4 regions of the Actinoallomurus sp. NBC_01490 genome follow, and region 3 is predicted to be linked to each of the others. Evidence: riboswitches for the same ligand, from Rfam matches in the RefSeq annotation. Region 3 holds a riboswitch; each other region holds the start of a gene.
What was found. Region 3 has a riboswitch for cyclic di-AMP ahead of OG417_RS36630 (CHAP domain-containing protein). Riboswitches for the same ligand answer to the same signal wherever they lie in the genome.

Region 1: linked by a shared signal. The riboswitch ahead of OG417_RS37925 (CHAP domain-containing protein) and the one ahead of OG417_RS36630 (CHAP domain-containing protein) in region 3 are both predicted to bind cyclic di-AMP.
Region 2: linked by a shared signal. The riboswitch ahead of OG417_RS51360 (CHAP domain-containing protein) and the one ahead of OG417_RS36630 (CHAP domain-containing protein) in region 3 are both predicted to bind cyclic di-AMP.
Region 4: linked by a shared signal. The riboswitch ahead of OG417_RS19555 (C40 family peptidase) and the one ahead of OG417_RS36630 (CHAP domain-containing protein) in region 3 are both predicted to bind cyclic di-AMP.

Annotation. Positions count from the first base shown of each region.
Region 1 is NZ_CP109433.1:8,218,864-8,223,732, reverse strand. It holds gene OG417_RS37940 (acyl-CoA dehydrogenase family protein) at 1-604, opposite strand, end outside; gene OG417_RS37935 (TetR/AcrR family transcriptional regulator) at 601-1,224, opposite strand; gene OG417_RS37930 (hypothetical protein) at 1,337-1,951, opposite strand; gene OG417_RS37925 (CHAP domain-containing protein) at 2,041-2,799, opposite strand; cyclic di-AMP (ydaO/yuaA leader) riboswitch at 2,811-2,954, opposite strand; gene OG417_RS37920 (sirohydrochlorin chelatase) at 3,509-4,273, opposite strand; gene OG417_RS37915 (phosphoadenylyl-sulfate reductase) at 4,255-4,869, opposite strand, start outside.
Region 2 is NZ_CP109433.1:11,124,661-11,129,529, forward strand. It holds gene OG417_RS51350 (C40 family peptidase) at 1-265, shown strand, start outside; gene OG417_RS51355 (hypothetical protein) at 303-1,448, opposite strand; gene OG417_RS51360 (CHAP domain-containing protein) at 1,456-2,436, opposite strand; cyclic di-AMP (ydaO/yuaA leader) riboswitch at 2,436-2,579, opposite strand; gene OG417_RS51365 (cation diffusion facilitator family transporter) at 2,792-3,688, opposite strand; gene OG417_RS51370 (ArsR/SmtB family transcription factor) at 3,788-4,159, shown strand; gene OG417_RS51375 (glycosyltransferase) at 4,298-4,869, shown strand, end outside.
Region 3 is NZ_CP109433.1:7,950,986-7,955,854, forward strand. It holds gene OG417_RS36620 (TRAFAC clade GTPase domain-containing protein) at 1-751, shown strand, start outside; gene OG417_RS36625 (NADP-dependent oxidoreductase) at 796-1,725, shown strand; cyclic di-AMP (ydaO/yuaA leader) riboswitch at 2,233-2,381, shown strand; gene OG417_RS36630 (CHAP domain-containing protein) at 2,380-3,342, shown strand; gene OG417_RS36635 (SDR family NAD(P)-dependent oxidoreductase) at 3,683-4,438, shown strand; gene OG417_RS36640 (MerR family transcriptional regulator) at 4,470-4,838, shown strand.
Region 4 is NZ_CP109433.1:4,075,086-4,079,954, forward strand. It holds gene OG417_RS19545 (C40 family peptidase) at 1-822, shown strand, start outside; gene OG417_RS19550 (C40 family peptidase) at 857-1,837, shown strand; cyclic di-AMP (ydaO/yuaA leader) riboswitch at 2,152-2,376, shown strand; gene OG417_RS19555 (C40 family peptidase) at 2,435-2,956, shown strand; gene OG417_RS19560 (hypothetical protein) at 3,099-4,442, shown strand; gene OG417_RS19565 (M48 family metallopeptidase) at 4,485-4,869, shown strand, end outside.

The DNA of each region.
Region 1 (4,869 bases), 270 kb from region 3:
GGTACGTCCCGTCGGCCTGCGGGACCGCGCGGGTCGTGTTGGCGCGGACGTCCGAGCCGCCCTGCTTCTCCGTCATCGACATCCCGGCGAGGATGCCGGCCTTGGTCAGCGGGGGGCGGAGGCCGAAGTCGTACGTGCCGGAGGTCAGCAGCGGTTCGTACTCGCGGGCGAGCTCGGGCTCCTGGCGCAGCGCGGGCACCGCGGCGTACGTCATCGAGATCGGGCAGCCGTGCCCGGCGTCGACGCGCCACACGTAGAACTTGGCGGCGCGGGCCACGTGCGCACCGGCACGCTCGGTCCACGCGCGGGCGTGCAGCCCGTGCCCGACCGCGACCTTCATCAGCTCGTGCCAGGCGGGGTGGAACTCCACCTCGTCGACGCGGTGGCCGTACCGGTCGTGGGTGCGCAGCACCGGGCGGTACTCATTGGCGAGCCGCCCCCACTCCTGCGCCTCCTCCGAGCCGGCCAGCCGGCCGAGCTCGTGGATCTCCTCGGTCGCCCAGCCGCCGCCCTCGCGGAACAGCCCGTCCAGCAGCGCCGGGTCGTCGGCCACGTCGTAGCCGGTCAGCGGGGGGACCTGGTTGAACACGTCATGCGTCGTCATGGGACCGCTCCGATGCTGCGCTGGGCGAAGGTGATGAGGTGAGCCGTGTCGCCGGTGACCTCGGGCACCCGCGCGGTGCCGGCGGCGGCGCCCGCCGCCAGCGGGGCGACGAGGGCCTCGCCGATCGCCCCGACGAGCGCCGCGGCGCTGATCTGGACGTCCTGGTCGGGCAGCTCGCCCGCGGCGATGCCCCGGGTGATGAGCGTCGCGATCGCGTCCGCGTACGCGCGCCGGAACACCAGCCGCTCGGCGTCGACGGCCGGGTCGGCCGGCTCGGCGAGCAGCGCGTAGGCCATCCGCGGGGCCCGCAGCGCGCGGCCCGCGAAGGTCTCGATCACCGCGGCGACCGCCTCGGCGGCGGTGCCCTCCAGGGTCGCCGCTCGCGCGACGGCGTCCACCTCGCGCCGGGACGCCGTGCGGAACACCTCCGCGACCAGGTCGGCCTTTGCCGGGAAGTGGCGGTAGACGCTGCCGGTGGCGACACCCGCCCGGCGCGCCACGGCGGCCACCGAGCATCCCGCGTAGCCGTGCTCGGCGACGATCGCGAGCGCGGCGGACAGGATGCGCTCCCGCGAGGCGCTCAGGCGCGCCTCGACGCGGGGCGTGCGGCGGTACGGCACACAAGAATTGAACCGCAGTTCACTTCTTCGACGCAACCGTGGAAATAGGTTCGGGGCCCCTCGGGCAGGAGGGGCCCCGAACGCCCCCAGGGGGGATGGGGGCGGGAAAGGGCTACTTCTCGGAGACTCCGGTCGCCATGTCGTAACCGGTGCCCGAGTGGCGGTAGACGGGGCCGTCGCCCAGCTGCAGCACCTGGAACTTGATCGGGATCGAGTTGGACCGGGTGCCGGTGAAGTACTGCATCATCTCCTCGGACAGGTCGATGATGGCCGGCGGGTTGTGCTGGGCGACCGCCCATTCGGCCGGGCCGAAGTCCTCGACCACGCCGACGGCGCTCTTCTTGCCGACGGTGATCTTCACCTTGGTGCCGAGCGGCCAGTACGGGCTGGCGATCGTGTGGAACGACATCGGCTTGCCCGACGCGGTCTCCGCGTCCCAGAACGACGTGCCGGTGGAGACGCCGCCCGGCATGGCGGCCTTCTTGTCGGCCTTCTCAGTGGGGGCCTGCCGGGGCAGCTTGACCGCGTGGCCCTCCGAGCCGGGACCCAGCAGGCCCGAGTCCTCCTGCGTCACCTGCACGCTGCTCGTACGGGCGGCCGGGGACGAGTCGGCGGAGTGGGTGAGCGCGACGGACAGGCCGGCGCCGGCCACGACGACGCCGGTCGCCACCGAGGCGATCGTCTTGGTGGAGAATCGATCCAGGGAATGCTTGGCGAATTCGAACATGGGGGGATGGCCTCTCAGCACAGGGGAGTCGGAGACGACGTGCAGGGCGGGCCGCCCCGGCCGGCGCGCGGCCGGGGCGGGGAGAGGGCTCAGGCGTCGCTGGAGCCGTACTCGGGGTAGCCGTAGCCGACGACCGACGACTTGTCGCGCGTGCGGATCTTTACGGCGTTGTCGGTGTTGCCCTCGATGGTCTGGATGGTGCCGTCGTGGTTGTCCTTGATGACCATGCCGACGTGGTCGATGTCGTCGATCGACTTGCTCCCGCTCCAGGAGAAGAAGACCACGGCGCCGGGCGTCGCGTCCTCACCCCAGCGGCCCTGGTCCTTGAACCACTGGGCGTGGGTACGGGTGAAGGCGTCCGCGCCCATTCCCTTCACGCCCAGCTTGGCGCCGATCCAGGACACGAACATGTCGCACCAGTTCGCGTTGGCGTAGTCGGAGACCTTGCCGCCGTCGCGCTGGACGCCGCGCTCGGCCCACGGAGAGGAGACGAACCACTGCTGGAACTTGGTGCCGCCACCGGAGGAGTCCTCGGTGACGCCCACCTGGGACTCGGCGAGTTTCAGCGCGTCGCTCGCGCTGGGCAGCACCTGGCGCTTCTCGGTGTTGACGTTGCCGGCCTTCTTGTCGGCCAGGGCCAGCGTGTCCGGCTTCTTGGGGGACGCGGCGTCGTGGGGCACGGTCGCCACTGCTCCGGCCGAGACCGCGTCGACCTTCTGGGAGGATCCGGCCGGGGCCGCCGCGATCAGGCTGATCGCGGTCGCGCCGACGGCGGTGACGGCGGCGAGGGAACCGCCGAGTCTGGTGTTACGCAGCAGACGGCATGACTTCTTGTGTCGACCTGACACGTTCGAGCACTCCTTTGCTTCCATGCCGCTTACCGGGTTAGCTGACGGGTTCGGGCGTGGAAGCTGCCCTACGGCGCAAAGGGGATGCGCCGATTCACCCCAGTGGTGCGGTGGGTCCCCGGTTCCGCGAAGTGCGGATTCAGCGGGAGCCGTCTGAGGGGACGGCTCGAAGAACAGGGGGATGGCGGGCCGTGTGTACGGCCACTTCTCTCAGGTCTAGGGGATCTTGTCGTCCATTCGTCCGGTGCACTCCTGACTTCCCGGCGCCTGCCGATCACCCCACGGGCTCGGGCGGGAAGTCGCCCTGCGGGCACACTGGAGGCGTGCCACACGCCCTGTCAGAGACACGGGGTCCGGCTCCGTCGCTTCGCGGCGGATGCGGCGCGTTGCCGAACCGGCATCGGAGGTGGATCCATGAGGGGGGATCGCAAGGGATGCGCGGAGCGGCGCTCTTGGTTATGAACCGTCGCGGCCCGGAAGGGGGGCCCCTCTCACGCGTCGTCGCGTGCCGCACGCGGTGGTGCTGGTGGGCAGGCCCTGGCCGGCGGAGATGTTACGGACGGCGCATGGGGGGCGTCGTCGGTCAACCGAACATAGCAAACATATTTCGGGCCGTAAAGGGTAAATATGGACATCCCCCGGCTCTGACCTGCGAGAAGATCACATGGGCTGGTCTGTCAAGCCCGAAACCCCGGTGAAATAAGGGTTTTCAGCCGACAGCTGCTTGATCACCGAGCGTGATGATCTCGGTGTAGCGCTGCTTGATGATCTCTACGAGCTCGGGCGCGGCGCCGAGCGCCGCCGAGACCGCCGTCGCCCCGGCCGCGAGCGACTCGTCGCGGACCTTGTCGGCGAAGTAGCCGGGGGCGAGGAAGTAGGAGGCGACCGCGACCCGCGGAGCCCCGGCGTCCAGCAGCCCGCGTACGGCCTCGGCCGGCGTGGGGCGCGCGGCGGAGGCGTAGGCGGGGACGACACGCCGCCATCCGCGCCAGCCGCGGGCCATCCGGCCGATCGTCGCGTTGGCCGACGGGTCGCTCGACCCCGCGGCGGCCAGCACGAGGGCCGTGTCCGGATCGGGCGTCACACCGGCCTCGGCCAGCCTCCGCTCCAGGGCGGAGATCATCAGCGGGTGCGGCCCGAGCGTCGCGCCGTACCACAGGCGCATCCGCGGGTGGTCCCGGCGCACCTCGGTCAGCGCGCCGGGGATGTCGGTCTTGCTGTGGTACGCGGCGGTCAGCAGGAGGGGGAGGACGGCGGCCTCGCCGGCGCCGTCGCCGGCGAGCGCCCCCAGCGCCTGGCCGGGCGTCGGCGGCGCGTGGTCGAGGTAGGACGTCATCACCCGCAGCCCGGACCGGCGGCGTACGAGGTCGAGCAGGTCCTCGACCGTCGCCGCCGCACGCGGGTCCCGGCTGCCGTGCGCCACCGCCACCAGAGGCGGCGGGGGCGCGCAGGTGATCAGAGGTTGATGCCGCATTCGGACTTACCGGTGCCGGCCCACCGGCCGCTGCGCGGATCGTCGCCGGGCGCGACCCGCTGGGTGCACGGCTCGCAGCCGATGGAGGGGTAGCCGTCGTACTGCAGCGGGTTGACGAGGATGCCGTTCTCCTCGATGTACGCGCCGAGCTGCTCGTGCGTCCACCGGGCGAGCGGGTTGACCTTGACCTTCCCGCGCGAGGCGTTCCACTCCACGACCCTGGCCCCGCGGCGGTGCGCGGTCTCCTCGCGGCGGATCCCGGTGATCCACGCGAGGTACGGCTCCAGGGCGCGGTTCAGCGGCTCGACCTTGCGCAGGTGGCAGCACAGGTCCGGATTCCGGCCGTAGAGCCGGGGACCCAGGTCGCGTTCCTGCTCGGCGACCGTACGCGAGGATGTGACGTTCACCACGTTGACCGGGTAGACCGCCTCGACGGCGTCACGGGTGCCGATCGTCTCGGCGAAGTGGTAGCCCGTGTCGACGAAGAGCACGTCGATGCCCGGCCGGATCTTGGCGGCGATATCCACCAGCACGGCGTCCTTCATCGAGGACGTCACGCAGATCCGGTCGCCGAACGTCGCGATCGCCCAGCGGAC
Region 2 (4,869 bases), 3.2 Mb from region 3:
CTCCGGCCTGACCATGATGTCCTGGCGCGCCGCCGGCGTCAGCCTCCCCCGCGTCGTCCCCGACCAGTACGCCGCCACCCGCCACGTCGCCAAATCGGACCTGCAGCCCGGCGACCTGGTCTACTTCGACAACCTCGGCCACGAGGGCATGTACGTCGGCGGTGGCAGGTTCATCCACGCCCCCCACACCGGCAGCGTCGTGAAGTTCGACAGCATGTCCAACCCCTGGTACGTCTCGCACTACGTGGGCGCCAGCCGGCCCTGACAGATCTCGCACAGACGGCCCGGCGAGCCGGCTCGTCTCATCCGACCGCAGCGACGGCGGGTACGAACACCGACACGACGATCCGGCCGCCTCGGCCATGCCCCTCGCCGAGCGCGTCGAAGGTGAAGTGCTCCATCGGCAGCAGGTGAGTGCCGCCGATCGTGACGGGCCTGCGCACCTCGTACACCGCCGGCCAGGGACACCGGTAGAAGCATCCGAGCCGCTCGCCGGCCCGGTCGGTGGCGAAGACGATCGCGCCCGTCCGGAGCGCCGCGTCGATCTGCGCCTGGACCCGGACGGTCGCCCCCGGCCACGGGTCCGCGGCCCACATCTTCTCGACCGCCGCGCGCGCCGATGGACGTGAGCGCCACAGTGTGCGCCGACCCGGATCGGTGAGAGACCAGATGTCGATCCTCGACGGGCCGCGGGCGACGAGCGAGACCACGGTGGTGGGGTCTCGGGCGTCGAGCAGGGCGGGCATCGCGGCGACCTGGCCGAAGAGGAACAGCATCCGGAGCGCGTACCGCAGATAGGCGGCGGTCATCGCCGACCATGACGGTTCATCGAGGTCCGGCTGCTCCGTGTACTCGATCGCCGCGGCGGCGTTGTCGAGTAGCCAGTGAAGCCAGAACAGATCCTCCTCATCCCTGACCGGCGCCCGGACATGGTCCGCCAGGGTGGAGCCGCCCCGTGCGTGAACCGCCCGGAGGGCCGCCGCCATCGCGGTCGACAGTGGATAAGGACCGTACGTCCGGTTCGGCCACCCCGGTGGCTCGGCCGGAAGGTGCACCTGCTCCTCGATCCGGTACGAGGCGTCGGCCGCGGCGGGGCCGGCCTGAGACATCCAGCGGCTCGCCGGACCCAGGAACGCCAGTATCCGAGCCGACGCCTCGGGGCGTACGGCGCCGAGAGTGCGAACCCGCACCGCATCGAGCAAGTGCTCCCCGACCATCTGCAGGACGTAGGCGTTCCAGACCGCCAGCAGCCGCCCCGCGAAGTCAGGCGGGAACCGACGCGGTGCCGTACGCCCACGGAGAAGTTCACGGCGCAGGCGCTCCGCGTCATCCAGCTCCCGGCGGACGAGCCGCCCCGCGGACCGGTACTCCTCGAAGGTCCGCAGGGGCAACCCGCCCTCCAGGGGCCGGACCGCGCGGATCGGCGCGGCGGACGGTTTCCTGCCCACCCGGCTCCTACATACCGGCCATCGCGGACGCGCGCTCCGACGGGCGAGCGCTCGCCATCACCGAGTGCATCGAGTCCCAGAACGCCAGTTCCTCATCCTCCTCCAGGGCGGAGATCCTCCCCCAGAACTCGCGATCTTCCGCTTGGGCCGCCGCCTCGGCCGTGAAGGCCGGCATCACCGCCGTACCGACGTCGGCCTCGTCGAGGTGCGCCGGAGTCATCTCGGCGGGGAGCTCCACCGGCCTGCGGTGGTGCTTCCCGCGCTTGCGGAGCTGAACGCCGGACGCGGGGACCGGCACCTTCACCCTGGACCTGGCGATCGCCAGCGTGGCCGTGCCGAACACCACGACGGCCAGCAGCCCGGTCAGCATCCCGCTCTGGTCGACCAACGGCTGCTCCGGCGCCGCGTGAGAAGTCTGCGCCACCTGCTGCTGCGCCCCGACGTCCCCGACGATCTCCCGCGGCGACAGCGCCGGTGCCGAGTGCTTCGGCTGGTACTTCTGCTCCGTCCCCGGTACGGGCTTGCCCTTCACCTTGACCTTGGCGGGATAGCCGAAGCCGACGACCTGGCTGACATCGCGATCGGCGCGTCCGAGCTTGTTGTTGTGGTTCGCCTCGATGGTGGTGAGCTTATCGCCGTGGACCTTCTCCACGATCCCGACGTGTTCGATGTCGCCGATGCTCTTGCCGCCCGAGAAGGAGAAGAACACGATGGCGCCCGGCTCGGGGTTGTGGCCCCACGCGTGGTGCTTCTGGAACCAGCTCGCGTGATCAGGCGTGGAGGCGAACTCCCCCGTCCAGTCCTCGACGCCCGCCTTGTCGGCGGCCCAGGCGAGGAACATGTCACACCACGGTGCGGTGTCGTAGCCGCCGCCGTGGGCGACGTGCTCGCCGTACCAGTTCCCGTACTTGGTGTAGCCGCTGCTCTTTTCGCTGTAACCGAGTTCGGTCCTGGCGATGTGCAGCAGCTTCTGGCCTACCGGATCCATATCTCTCCCTAACCCGCCGACCGGGTTAGCTGACGGGTTCGGGCCAGGAGAAGCCCTACCGCACACGGCGGATTCACCCCAAAGACATGGGTCCCCGGCTCCAACGACGCTGGCGGCGCCACCGGATTAGGCGTCCGGGCCCCGCCTTCGGATGAAGACATGACACAGCCCGGCTACGACGCAACGTAGTAGAGACCGTAATCAAACACAACATCAGCCCCAAATGCGACATTCGCTAACTCCCAGCACGGAACACTCATCTGGCCCGGATCCTGTACGCGGTGGGGCAAAGGAACAGGCGGTGTGCGAGGTGACACCACAGCTGCTCCTACGGAGATTAGGAGATCGCGGCGGGTCAGGCCGTCTCGGCCGTGGAATGAGCGTGGGCGTGCACCAGGCCCGCCGCCGGAACCGCGGCCCGTACGCTCTCCTCGACGGAGGCGTTGATCCGATCCGCGTCGGCGAGGTTGAGACCGTCGCCGAGACCGGTTTCGACCTCGAGCGCCAGCGTGCGGCCCATCCAGCGTCCGCGGACCTCGGCCGACCGCACTCCGGGCACCCGCGCGGCCGCGGCCTTGGCGGCGTCAAGGTCATCGGGGTCGACGCCGTCCATCAGGCGGTGGACCATCTCTCGGGTGACCTCCACGCCGACATGGCAGATGAACAATGTGACGGCGAAGCCGGCGATCGGGTCGCCCCACCGGTATCCGGCGATGACGAGCGCCAGCCCGATCAGCGCTCCGACGGAGGAGATGGCGTCCAGCCACGAGTGCTTGGCGTCGGCGATCAACGTCGCGGACCGGATACGCCGCCCGACCTTCAGCTTGTAGCGGGCCACCAGCTGGTTGCCAACAATGCCGACGGCCGCACCGGCCATGCCGACGGCCGGATGACTCGTGGGCGCCGCGTCGAGCAGCTTCCGCACGCTCTCGTACCCGGCGAACAGCGCACTGAGCCAGATCACCAGCGCCACACCCAGCCCGGACAGGTCCTCGGCACGCTCATACCCGTACGGATAGCGGGCGGTCGGGGGCCGACGTGAGATCCAGAACCCGGCGAACACCACCGCCGAGGTGGACACATCGGACAGGTTGTGCAGCGCGTCACCGAGCAGGGCGACCGATCCGGTCACCATGGCCAGGGCCAGTTCCACCACCGCGGTGATCGCGAGCCCGGCCGCCGACACCGCCATGGCGCGGTTGGCCGCACGCCGGTCGGCGGCGTCGTCTCGTACGGTCTCCAGCATGCTCATGACAGGGCGGCTCCCCCGGGGTCTCTCCGACGTGCCCGGCCATTATAGGAGAATATGTGAATACCTGTTCACCTGTTGACACGCGGTAGCATCGCCGTCATGGGACACGGCGTGGACGGGCGAACGACCCCCGCCGCCCAGATCGACCTTCAAACCGCCAAGACGGTCGCCGAGACGATGCAGGCCCTCGCCACACCGAGCCGGCTGCTCATCATGGCCCGGCTCCGCCAAGGGCCCTGCCCGGTCGGCGAACTCGCCGACGCGGTCGGCATGGAACGCTCTGCGGTCTCACACCAGCTCCGCCACCTGCGCCACCTCGGCCTCGTCACCGGCGACCGGCAAGGGCGCAGCATCGTCTACCGCCTCTACGACGACCACGTCGCCGCCCTGCTCGACGAGGCCGTCTACCACATCGAACACCGCCGACTCGGCGCGACCGACCAGCCCCCGGCGGCGAACCTGACCGGGTGACCACCACCCGCGACCGCTCCTGCGAGCGCAGCTCCGACGGGGCCGGCCCGCTGCGGCGGGCGACCCGGCGATGTCGGGCAACTCGACCATGGCCCTCCCGTTGACTTGAACTAAGCTTCAAGTGCCAGCCTTGCCGTCATGACAGATGTACTGCTCGTAGCACGCGACGGCGGCGGCACCGCGTCGGCCGAGATCCGGGTGGCGCGACGCCTGGTCGCGCACGGCCACCGGGTGCGGGTCGCGGGGTCGCCGACCATCGCTCACCTGGCATCCGGACTGGACTTCCATCCCATCGAGGACACTGAACCGACACCGCTCGCCGAGCACCTGAGCGACCGGCTCGACGGTGCCGACATCGTGGTGGCGGACTGTATGTTGCACGGCGCGCTGATCGCCGCCACCGTCGGCGGCGTACCGTCCGCCGCGCTGATGCCGACCGTCTACCTGGCCGACCGGCGGGTCGGCTCCACGATGGCCGCGCAGCCGAAGTGGGGACGGGTCCGGACCGCGATCAACGACGCCCGTCGTGGTTTCGGCCTCCCCGAGGTCGCCTCGGTCACCGACCAGATCCTGGCCGCCGACCGGGTCCTCGTGCTCACCAGCCGGGCTTTCGAACTGCCGGACGTACGGCCGCCGGCCCACGTCACCTACGTCGGCCCGCAACTCGACGACACCCCGCCCGGCGACTGGCGGCCACAGTGGACGGACAG
Region 3 (4,869 bases):
CCTCGCCAAGACCGGCCCCGAGCTGCCCGTGGCGACCATGCTCGACCTGACGCTGCCGGCCGCGCACCGGATCCTCTACCTGTTCGACCCGGCCGGCGAGCTGCACACGGGCGCGACGCGGGTCGAGCGGCTGCGCTACCTCGACCACGGCGAGGCGCTGCTGTTCGTCATCGACCCGTTCGCCCTGCCGGAGCTGCGGGCCGCGCTCACCACGGACGAACGCCGCCTCGTGGAGCAGACGACCGCGACCTCCGACGAGGACCCCTCCGACACCCTGCAGCGGCTGCTGGCCGAGCTGCGGTCGCGCGCCGACCAGGGCCGGCAGCGGCGCATCGCGGTGGTGGTCACCAAGGCCGACGTGCTGCGCCGCACGGCGGTCGGCGCGAGTCTCGGCGGCGACACGCGCGGCTGGCTGGAGGGGCTCGGCCTCGGCAACACGATCCGTACGCTCGAGCGCACCGCCGCGGAGGTCCGCTACTTCGCGTCCGGCCTGGACATCCCGCCCACCGCGCTGGCCGAGCTGTTCGGCTGGGCGGCCGGGCTGCCGCTGGGCGGCCGGGTCGACCCGGGGTTCGACGACCGGCCGGCAGCGGACGAGCTGCGCGAGCCCTGGCCGGTGGCGGGCCGCCCGCCCTCGCTGGTGCCGTACGGGCACCAGGCGGGGCGCAGCGCGCTGTTCGCCGCGCTGACCGTGCTGGGGCCGCTGATCATGATCGTTCTCGGCCTGTCCGTGTACACGCGGTTTCGCTGAGCCGCCGGTGGTGAATTCCCGCGTCGTGGGGTAACGGTGACGGTGTGAAAGCCATCGTGATGAACCAATACGGCGGTCCCGACGTGCTCAAGCTCGCCGAGGACGCGCCGGAGCCGAAGGTCGGGCCCGACTTCGTCCTCGTACGCGTCAAGGCGGCGGGGGTGAACCCGGTGGACTGGAAGATCCGCGAGGGCCGCCTCGACGGACTCTTCCCGACGGACTTCCCGGTCGTCCCGGGCTGGGACCTGGCGGGCGTGGTCGAACGCGTCGGGCCGGCCGTCAGCGAGTTCTCACCGGGCGACGAGGTCATCGGCTACGTGCGCGAGGACCACGTGGGCCGCGGCACGTACGCCGAGCTGGTGTCCGCACCGGTGCGCACGCTCGGCCGCAAGCCGGCGCGGCTGTCGTGGGCCGAGGCGGGCGGCCTGCCGCTCGCGGGCCTGACGGCGTACCAGGCGCTCGTCAAGGCGCTGGGGGTGAACGAGGACGACACGGTGCTCATCCACGCGGCGAGCGGCGGTGTCGGGTCGTTCGCCGTGCAGATCGCGCTGGCGCGGGGCGCCCGGGTCATCGGCACGGCCGGCCCGCGCAACCACGACCATCTGCGGTCGCTCGGCGCCGAGCCGGTGGCGTACGGGCCGGGGCTCGCCGATGAGGTGCGCCGGCTCGCCCCGGGCGGCGTCTCGGCGGCGCTCGACCTGGTGGGCGGCGAGGCCCTCGAGGTGACGCCGAAGCTGCTGACCGGCAAGGGCCGGTGGGCGTCGATCGTGGACCCGTCGGTGACCGAACGCGGCGGGCGATACGTATTCGTCCGCCCGGACCCGACGGATCTGGCGGCGCTGGCGCGGCTCGTCGACGACGGCCGCCTGACGGTCCCGGTGGCGAAGACGTTCCCGCTCGCGGAGGCCGCGGAGGCCCAGCGCCTGAGCGCGGAGGGACACACGCGCGGCAAGATCGTGCTGACCGTGGACTGAGGTGCCGGCGGCGTTTCGCGTCCGGCTCCGGTCCTCTCCTGGCGGGCCGGAGCCGGGCGCTTCCCCGCCGCTCGCCCACAGCCGGGTATGGCGATTGCTGACTTTCTGCTTCCTCTGTTGGAAGTTTTTTCACAACGACGCAACACATCCGATTCGTCGCATCTTGTGGCGTTCTGTCGCGCTTCATCCGGGCGCCTGCGGCCCGCCGGGATGAACTGCCGCATCTCCCGACAAAGCCGGTCGACTCGGTCCAGCGAGCACCACCCTGGCGTGGGTTCGGTCACTACGCTGCGCGCCGGGCCTCATTGGCGCCGCGATTGGCTACTCTTCCATTCCCGCAGATGAGAGCCACAATTCCGCCGTTGCGCGACGATCAACCCCAGGACTTGGTTACAGTGGGTAAGTAGTTCGCTCCATACTTTCCGCTCCGAACGCGTTGCCGTTGTCGCGACACTTCAGATACATTGCGCCGTAATCGGGCTGTGACTTACCTCCACCCGGGAGGTGACAGACCGACCGCCGAATCCGGCTGCACCCCCAGTGCAGCAGGAGCCGGGGACCCACGTAGTCCCTTGGGGTGAATCCGTCTCGCACGGTAGGGCTCCTCCTGGCCCGAACCCGTCAGCTAACCCGGTAGGCGGCGTTAGGGGAGACATGGATCCGATAGGTCACAAACTGCTGCAGGTCGCCAAGGGCCAGCTCGGCTATCACGAGAAGGCCAGCGGGTACACCAAGTACGGCGACTGGTACGGCAAGCACGTCGGCAAGGACCCCGTCTTCAAGGACGCGGCCTGGTGTGACATGTTCCTCGCCTGGGCGGCGGACAAGGCCGGAGTCAAGGACTGGACCGGCGAGTTCGCCTCCACGCCGGACCACGCGAAGTGGTTCAAGAAGCACCACGCGTGGGGTCACCACCCCGAGCCGGGCGCCATCGTCTTCTTCTCGTGGAACGGCGGGAAGAGCATCGGCGACATCGAGCACGTGGGCATCGTCGAGTCGGTCCACGGCCACACGCTGCACACCATCGAGGCCAACCACAACGACCAACTCGGCCGCGCCACCCGCGACGTCAGCCAGGTCGTCGGGTACGGCTACCCGTCGAAGGTGAAGGTCAAGGCGGCCCCGGCCGAGCAGAAGTACGTCCCTAAGCACTCGGCGCCGCCGCCGGCCGCCAAGGAGATCGGTCAGCAGCCGGCCACCCCCATGCACGAGACGCAGACGACGGCCCAGCACGACTCCGCGCCGCCGCTGCCCGACCAGCAGGCCGCCCTCACCGGGCTGCTGGCCGTCGTGGTGTTCGGCACGGTGACGCTGGCGCTGAGCAAGGCGAAGGTCCGCGTGCCGGTGCCGACCCCGAACGTCCGCGTCCGCAAGCGCGGCAAGCACCACCGCACGCCGGTCGAGATGCCCGCCGACATGAGCGTGGCCGACCTGGACGCCGCGGACGCCGGTACGGCGGTCATGCCCGTCCTGTCCGCGGAGGCCGCCGCGCTGGCCGAGGACAAGGAGTTCTGGGGCAAGATCACCGAGCTGGAGGAGGACGTCGAGCTGGCGTTCTGGAACACCCTCCACGCCGCGGTCTCCCAGCCCAGCTCCGAAGAGTCGCTCAACGTCTGAGAGCGGGCTCTGAAGCCCGAGCCGGCCCTCCCCGCCCGTGGGAGGGCCCTCGGTCATCGCCCGGGCCCTCTTCTCCGAGCCCCGGCACTGCCGCTTTCCCCGGTCCCGCACCGAGCCGGACGTCCGATCTCAACGGTCGGCTCGGCACGTGGACCCGTTGCAGGCCGACCCTGCCCCTGGAGCGCGATCTCGCGCTCGGTCGGCCTGCGCCGGCGGCCTCCCCGTCTCCGCCTGTTCTCCCTCGCGCGCTTGACCCTGACGCCGGGGTCAACGTTTAGCGTCGTCGCGACACCGCCCGGCACGGCCGAGCGGACCCAGAGACGACAAGGACGGGCAGGATATGACGAAGACGTCACTCCACGGTCAGAGCGTGATCGTGACCGGTGGCGGCACCGGGATCGGCCGGGCAACGGCGCATCAGTTCGCACGTGAGGGTGCCCAGGTGCTCGTCGTGGGCCGAAACGCGGAGAACCTCGACCGGACCGCCGAAGGACGACCCGGCATCCGTACGTTCGCCGCCGACGTCGCGGCACCCGAGGCGCCCGCCCGGATCGTGACCGCTGCGGTCGAGGCGTTCGGGCGGCTTGACGTCCTGGTGAACAACGCCGCCATCACCCGGCCGGCGCCGCTCGGCACGATCGACCGGGACGTCGCGCGGCAGCAGCTCGACACGAACCTCATCGGCCCGCTGATGCTCACTCAGGCCGCCCTGCCCCGGCTGGAGGACGGAGGCGGCACGATCGTCAACATCACCGCCAACGGCCCAGGGCGCGCCTTCCCGGGCAACTCCGTCTACGGGTCCACGAAAGTGGCCCTGGACTTCCTGACCCACACCTGGGCCGTCGAGCTGTCTCCTCGGAACATCCGGGTCGTCTCGGTCGCTCCTGGGATCACGCAGACACCCGTGCTGACGCACGCCGGGTTCACCCCTGAGGAGATCGCCGCGAGCCGCGACGAGATGCTCGCCCGCGTCCCGCTCGGGCGCCCCGCACGGCCCGAGGAGATCGCCTGGTGGATCGTGAACGTCGCGCGCCCCGAGGCCGGCTACCTGACCGGTTCGGTGATCCGCGTCGACGGCGGGATCAACATCGCATGAGGGGCGTTCACCCGAAAGGTAATCTCCGACCGTGTTGATCGGCGAACTGGCCCGGGAGGCGGGAACCACCGTCCGTGCCCTGCGCTACTACGAACAACAGGGCCTGCTACACCCCCGGCGTACGGCGAACCGGTACCGGGACTACGGTGAGAACTCCATCCTGCGGGTCCGCAACATCCGGCTGCTGCTCTCGCTCGGCTTCACCGCCGAGGACCTCCACGCGTTCCTGCCCTGCCTCGACCAGGACATCGAGGCGAACCGGTGCCCGGGGAGCGCTTCGGTCATCGCGGGCAAGCTCGCCGAGCTCGAGGAGAAGATCACCGCGCTGGCCGAGATACGGGACCGTCTGAGCGTGTTCCTCGACCGCGTCAACGGCGGTTGCGACAGGGACGGGCTCTGACTGTACGCCGCCCGCACGGGCCGCCGGGGCG
Region 4 (4,869 bases), 3.9 Mb from region 3:
CACCAGGACAACGTCTACAACAAGGCCAAAGAAGAGCGCCAGGCCGCCAAGAAAAAGTACGACGCTCTGCGAAAGTCGGTCGCCGAGGACCAAAAGACCTACGAGCACCTTCGTGAGCGGGTCGCCCAACTCGCCGCCGCCGCGTACAAGAGCGGCGACTCCGGCGACCTGCCGACCCTCGTGTCGGCGAACAACCCCGAAGACGTGCTCGACCAGATCTCGGTGTTCACCCAGGTAGCGCACAACCGCTCCACCGAGGTCACCCAGTTCCTCAACGCCGCGCAGCTGCTGCAGCGCCAGAAGGCGCAGGCGCAGCAGGCCGCCGCCGACCTCAACGCGAAGCTCAAGTCCGAAAAGGCGCAGCTCGACAAGCTGAAGAAGCAGGCCGCGCAGCAGCAGTCCCTGGTCAACAGGCTCGGCGGCGGCGCTTCCGGCGGCAGCCATGGCGGCACCTACAACGGGCCGGCGTCCGGCCCCGCCCGCCTCGCCCTGGAGTACGCCTACGCCCACAAGGGCGATCCGTACAAGTACGGCGGCGCCGGACCGAACAGCTTCGACTGCTCCGGGCTGGTGATGATGGCCTGGCGTCACGCCGGCGTCAGCCTGCCCCGCGTCGTGCCGGACCAGTACAACGCCACCCGCCGCGTGGCCCGCTCGGACCTCCAGCCCGGCGACCTGGTCTTCTTCGACAACCTGGGCCACGTCGGCCTGTACGTCGGCAACAACCAGTTCATCCACGCACCGCACACGGGCACGGTCGTCCAAATCGAGAGCCTGAGCGGCTACTACAGCTCGAACTACTACGGCGCGGGCCGTCCGTAGGGAGCTGACAACAGTGGAGATGAAGCGTTCAACCATGTCCAAAACCAGTCGTTGGATCGTCGGTACCGCCGGAGCGGCCATCGTCGCCGGGCTCGTCCTGCCCGCCGCCCCCGCGGAGGCCAAGCCGACCCCCTCGCTGAGCGCCGCCAAGCAGCAGCTCGCCAAGCTCAACGACCAGGTCGACCAGCTGGCCAACCAGTACAACAAGGCCAAGGAGGACTGGAAGGCCGCGCAGAGCCACCTCAAGGCGCTCAAGTCCTCCGTCACGGTCGAGCAGGCGACGTTCAACCAGCTGCACACCCGGGTCGCCCAGCTCGCTGCGGCGGAGTACAAGGAGGGCGGCGCGGCGGGTGACATCCCCCAGTTCCTGTCGGCCAACGACCCCGAGGCCGTGCTCGACCAGATGTCGGCCTTCACCAAGGTCTCCAGCAACCGCGCGGCGGAGCTGAACCAGTTCCTGGCGTCCGCGCAGCGGCTGGAGCGGCAGAAGGCGCTGGCGGAGCAGGCGGCCGAGCAGCTCAAGCAGCAGAAGGACCAGGTCGACAAGCAGCGCGCGGCGGCCAACGCGGCGATCAGGAAGCAGCTTCGCCTGATCGACAGGCTGGGCGCCAACATCGACCCGGGCTCGTCCAAGGCCAACTGCTCGATCCTGGCGACCGGCCGCGCCGAGACGGTGCTGAAGTACGCCTGCGCGCAGCTCGGCAAGCCGTACGTCTTCGGTGGTGCCGGCCCGAACGTCTTCGACTGCTCGGGCCTGACGATGATGGCCTACAAGCAGGTCGGCATCAACCTCAGCCACTACGTGCCGAACCAGTACAGCGCGAGCCGGCGTGTTGCGAAGGCCGACCTCCAGCCGGGTGACCTCGTCTTCTTCAGCCACAACGACCACATGGGGATGTACGTCGGCAACGGCAAGTTCATCCAGGCGCCGCACACCGGCGACGTGGTGAAGATCTCCAGCCTCAGTGACGCGTACTACAGCCAGGTCTACTACGGCGGCGGTCGCCTGCTCTGACCGAACCGAACATCACAGGCCCTCCGGCGCGTCAGTGTCCGGAGGGCCTTTTTCGGTCGGGGTGAATTCACCTTAGGTAATTTCTCTCGTACGCTCTGACGGCGAATTTGCGTATTCATAGGTGCCTTGTTAGCGTGCGCCGAGTTATGCGATACGCCCCATGTGTCGCATGCAGCCGACGTGAGGGAATTCGCCCTTCCTCCGAATGTGTTGTGGAACACATTCCACCGGGCGGGATCATCCTCTCGGCTTTCCGAAATGCAGAGATAAGCGGCCGGTCACCGAAGAACCGCCCCGTGAGAGGGCGTGTCAGGCGGCCGCGAGCGCCGAGTCCGCGGGCACGCGGAGCCGGGGACCCACATACGCGCGAAGGGCGCGGATCCCCCGGGGTGAATCGGTGCGCCTGCGTCATCACGGGCAGACAGCGGTGCGGCGGACAGACCGTGACCGCGGACCGTGGTGCGGCGGGCGGACCGTAGGGCGACCTCTTCCCAGCCCGAACCCGTCAGCTAACCCGGTAGGCGCACACGGAAGGAGAGCATCCTGTCTCGCACCCCCTCGACCGCTTCGCCGACGCGCGTCCGCCTCGCCGGCGGCATGCTGGCCGTGGGCGCGGTCCTCGCGCCCACGGTCCTGACGGCCTCGACGGCATCCGCCTCATCGGACACCGTCGCCACCGTCACCCCGGTCGCCATCCCCACGGCGGCCGCGGGCACGACGACGAAGCAGACGTCTTGGAGCAAGCGACACAAGGTCGGGCTGAAGGCGGTCGCCGTCGCCCGTAAGCAGATCGGCAAGCCGTACCGCTACGGCGGGGACGGCCCGAGCAGCTTCGACTGCTCCGGTCTGGTGCAGTACGTCTACCGCAAGGCCGGAGTGAAGCTCCCGCGCACCGCGGACGCCCAGCACCGGCACGTCAAGCGCCACGTGAAGTTCTCCGACCTCGCCACCGGCGACCTGGTGTACTTCTACGGCGACGGCCACACGGGCATCGTCTCGACGGTCAAGGGCAAGAAGGTCTACATGATCCACGCCCCCCACTCCGGTACGCACGTCAAGCAGGTGCTGATCAACAGCTACTACCGGGCGCACTTCAACGGCGCCGCCCGCCCGTACTGAGGCACCCGTCCAGGCGACCGCCGGGGCCCGTCCGCGAGGACGCCCCGGCGGTCGCGTACGTTCCGGGCCCGGGACGCGGTGGACGGGTGATGGCGGGTGCCGTCGGCGGGGGCACCCGGTCGCGGCGGCTAGGATCGCGCGCATGCCGGCCAAGGGGAACCTGGACTCGCGTGCGACCGCGCCGGCCATGTTCGCCGGGCTCGCCGGGCTGGCGATCGTGGCCAACCTCCTCGCGGGGGTCGGCTACATCGCGTTCCACGACGGTGAGAGCCGGGCCGCCGCCTCCTCCCGGCCGGTCGCCGGGGCGCCGAGCGCGCCCAGCGCCGCCACGGTGAACTCCCTGCTCCAGCGCCGCTCGCGTGCCGTCCTCGACCGCGACCGCGCCGCCTTCCTCGCCACCGTCGACCCCTCGGGCCAGGCGTTCCGCGCCGGGCAGCGGACGCTGTTCGACAACCTGGCCAAGGTGCCGCTCGCCCTCTGGAAGGAGACCCTGGCTGACACGCGCCCCGCCGTGGCGGCCGACGACGGCTGGACGGCCCGACTCCGGCTCACCTACCGGCTGCGCGGGTTCGACCGCCGTGACCTCGTCTCCACCGAATACCTCACCTTCGACCGCCGCCCGGGCACCGGCTGGACGATCTCCGGCGACGGCGCGGCGCACGGCCTGCGCGACGACCCGCAGATCTGGAACGGCGGCGGCCTCACCGTGGTCCACGGGCGGCGCAGCATCGTGCTCGCCGAGGACGGAGCCGTCGCCGGTCCGGACTCCGCCGCCCGTACCGCCGGACTGCGCGACATCGCCGCCCGCCTCGACCAGGGGATCGGTACCGTCTCCGGCGTCGTCGGCGACCGGTGGTCCCGGCGCGTCGTGGCGCTCGTCCCGGCCACCGAGCAGGAGGCCGAAGAGCTCGTGGGGGACGTGCGCAACCTCGGCGACATCGCCGCGCTGGCCACGGTCACCGGTGACGAGGGCGGTCGCGGCACGGGGGAGGACCGCGTCGTCATCACCCCCACCGCGTTCGGCCGGCTGACCGCCCTGGGCCGGCACGTCGTCCTGACCCACGAGCTCGTGCACGTCGCGATGGGCGGAGCGCGCGACGGCAAGACCCCGATGTGGCTGATCGAGGGACTCGCCGACTACGTCGGCTACAAGAAGGCCGGGGTCTCGACCAAGGCGGCCGGGCGCGAGCTGGCCGACCTCATCGCCACCAGCGGCGTGCCGGCCGCCCTGCCGGGCACGAAGGAGTTCGCCGGCTCGGGCGACCGGCTCTCGGCGGCGTACGAGGAGGCGTGGCTCGCCTGCCGCATGGTCGCCGAACGCTACGGTGAGGACCGGCTCGTACGGCTTTACCGCACGGCCGAGGCGGAGCCGCAGGACGCGGGCGACCCGCGGCTCCAGGACCGCGCGCTCCGCAGCGTCCTGGGCATCGGCACCGACCGGTTCGACGCACTGTGGCGCGCGTACGTCCGCCGGGAACTGGCGTGACCCATGGGGCACGCCACGCAGCAGCCAGATGAGGAGCACGCGGTGAGGGCACGTCGTACGGCCGGGCCGGCGGTCGCGGTCGAGGCGAGGCAGGAGCCCGGCCCAGTGCCGGATCGGCGCGGGGCGGCGGTCGCCGCCGTGGTCCTGTGCGCGCTGCTGGCGGTGGTGATCCTGGTGACGACTCCGTGGCACCCGCTGCCGGGCGCCCGTGCCACGGCCGATCCAGGCCTCGACTTCACGCCCGCGCAGATCGCCCGCAGCGGCGCGTTCAACGACGCCCTCGACCCGCCCGCGTACGCCGGGCTCGCGGCCGGCCTCCTGGTCGTGCTCCTGCTCGGCCTCACGCCGCTCGGCGCGCGGCTGCTCGGCTCGGTCACCCGGCCCCTGCGGCGCTGGCCGCTGCGGCTGGTCGGGGCGGCGGTCGTGC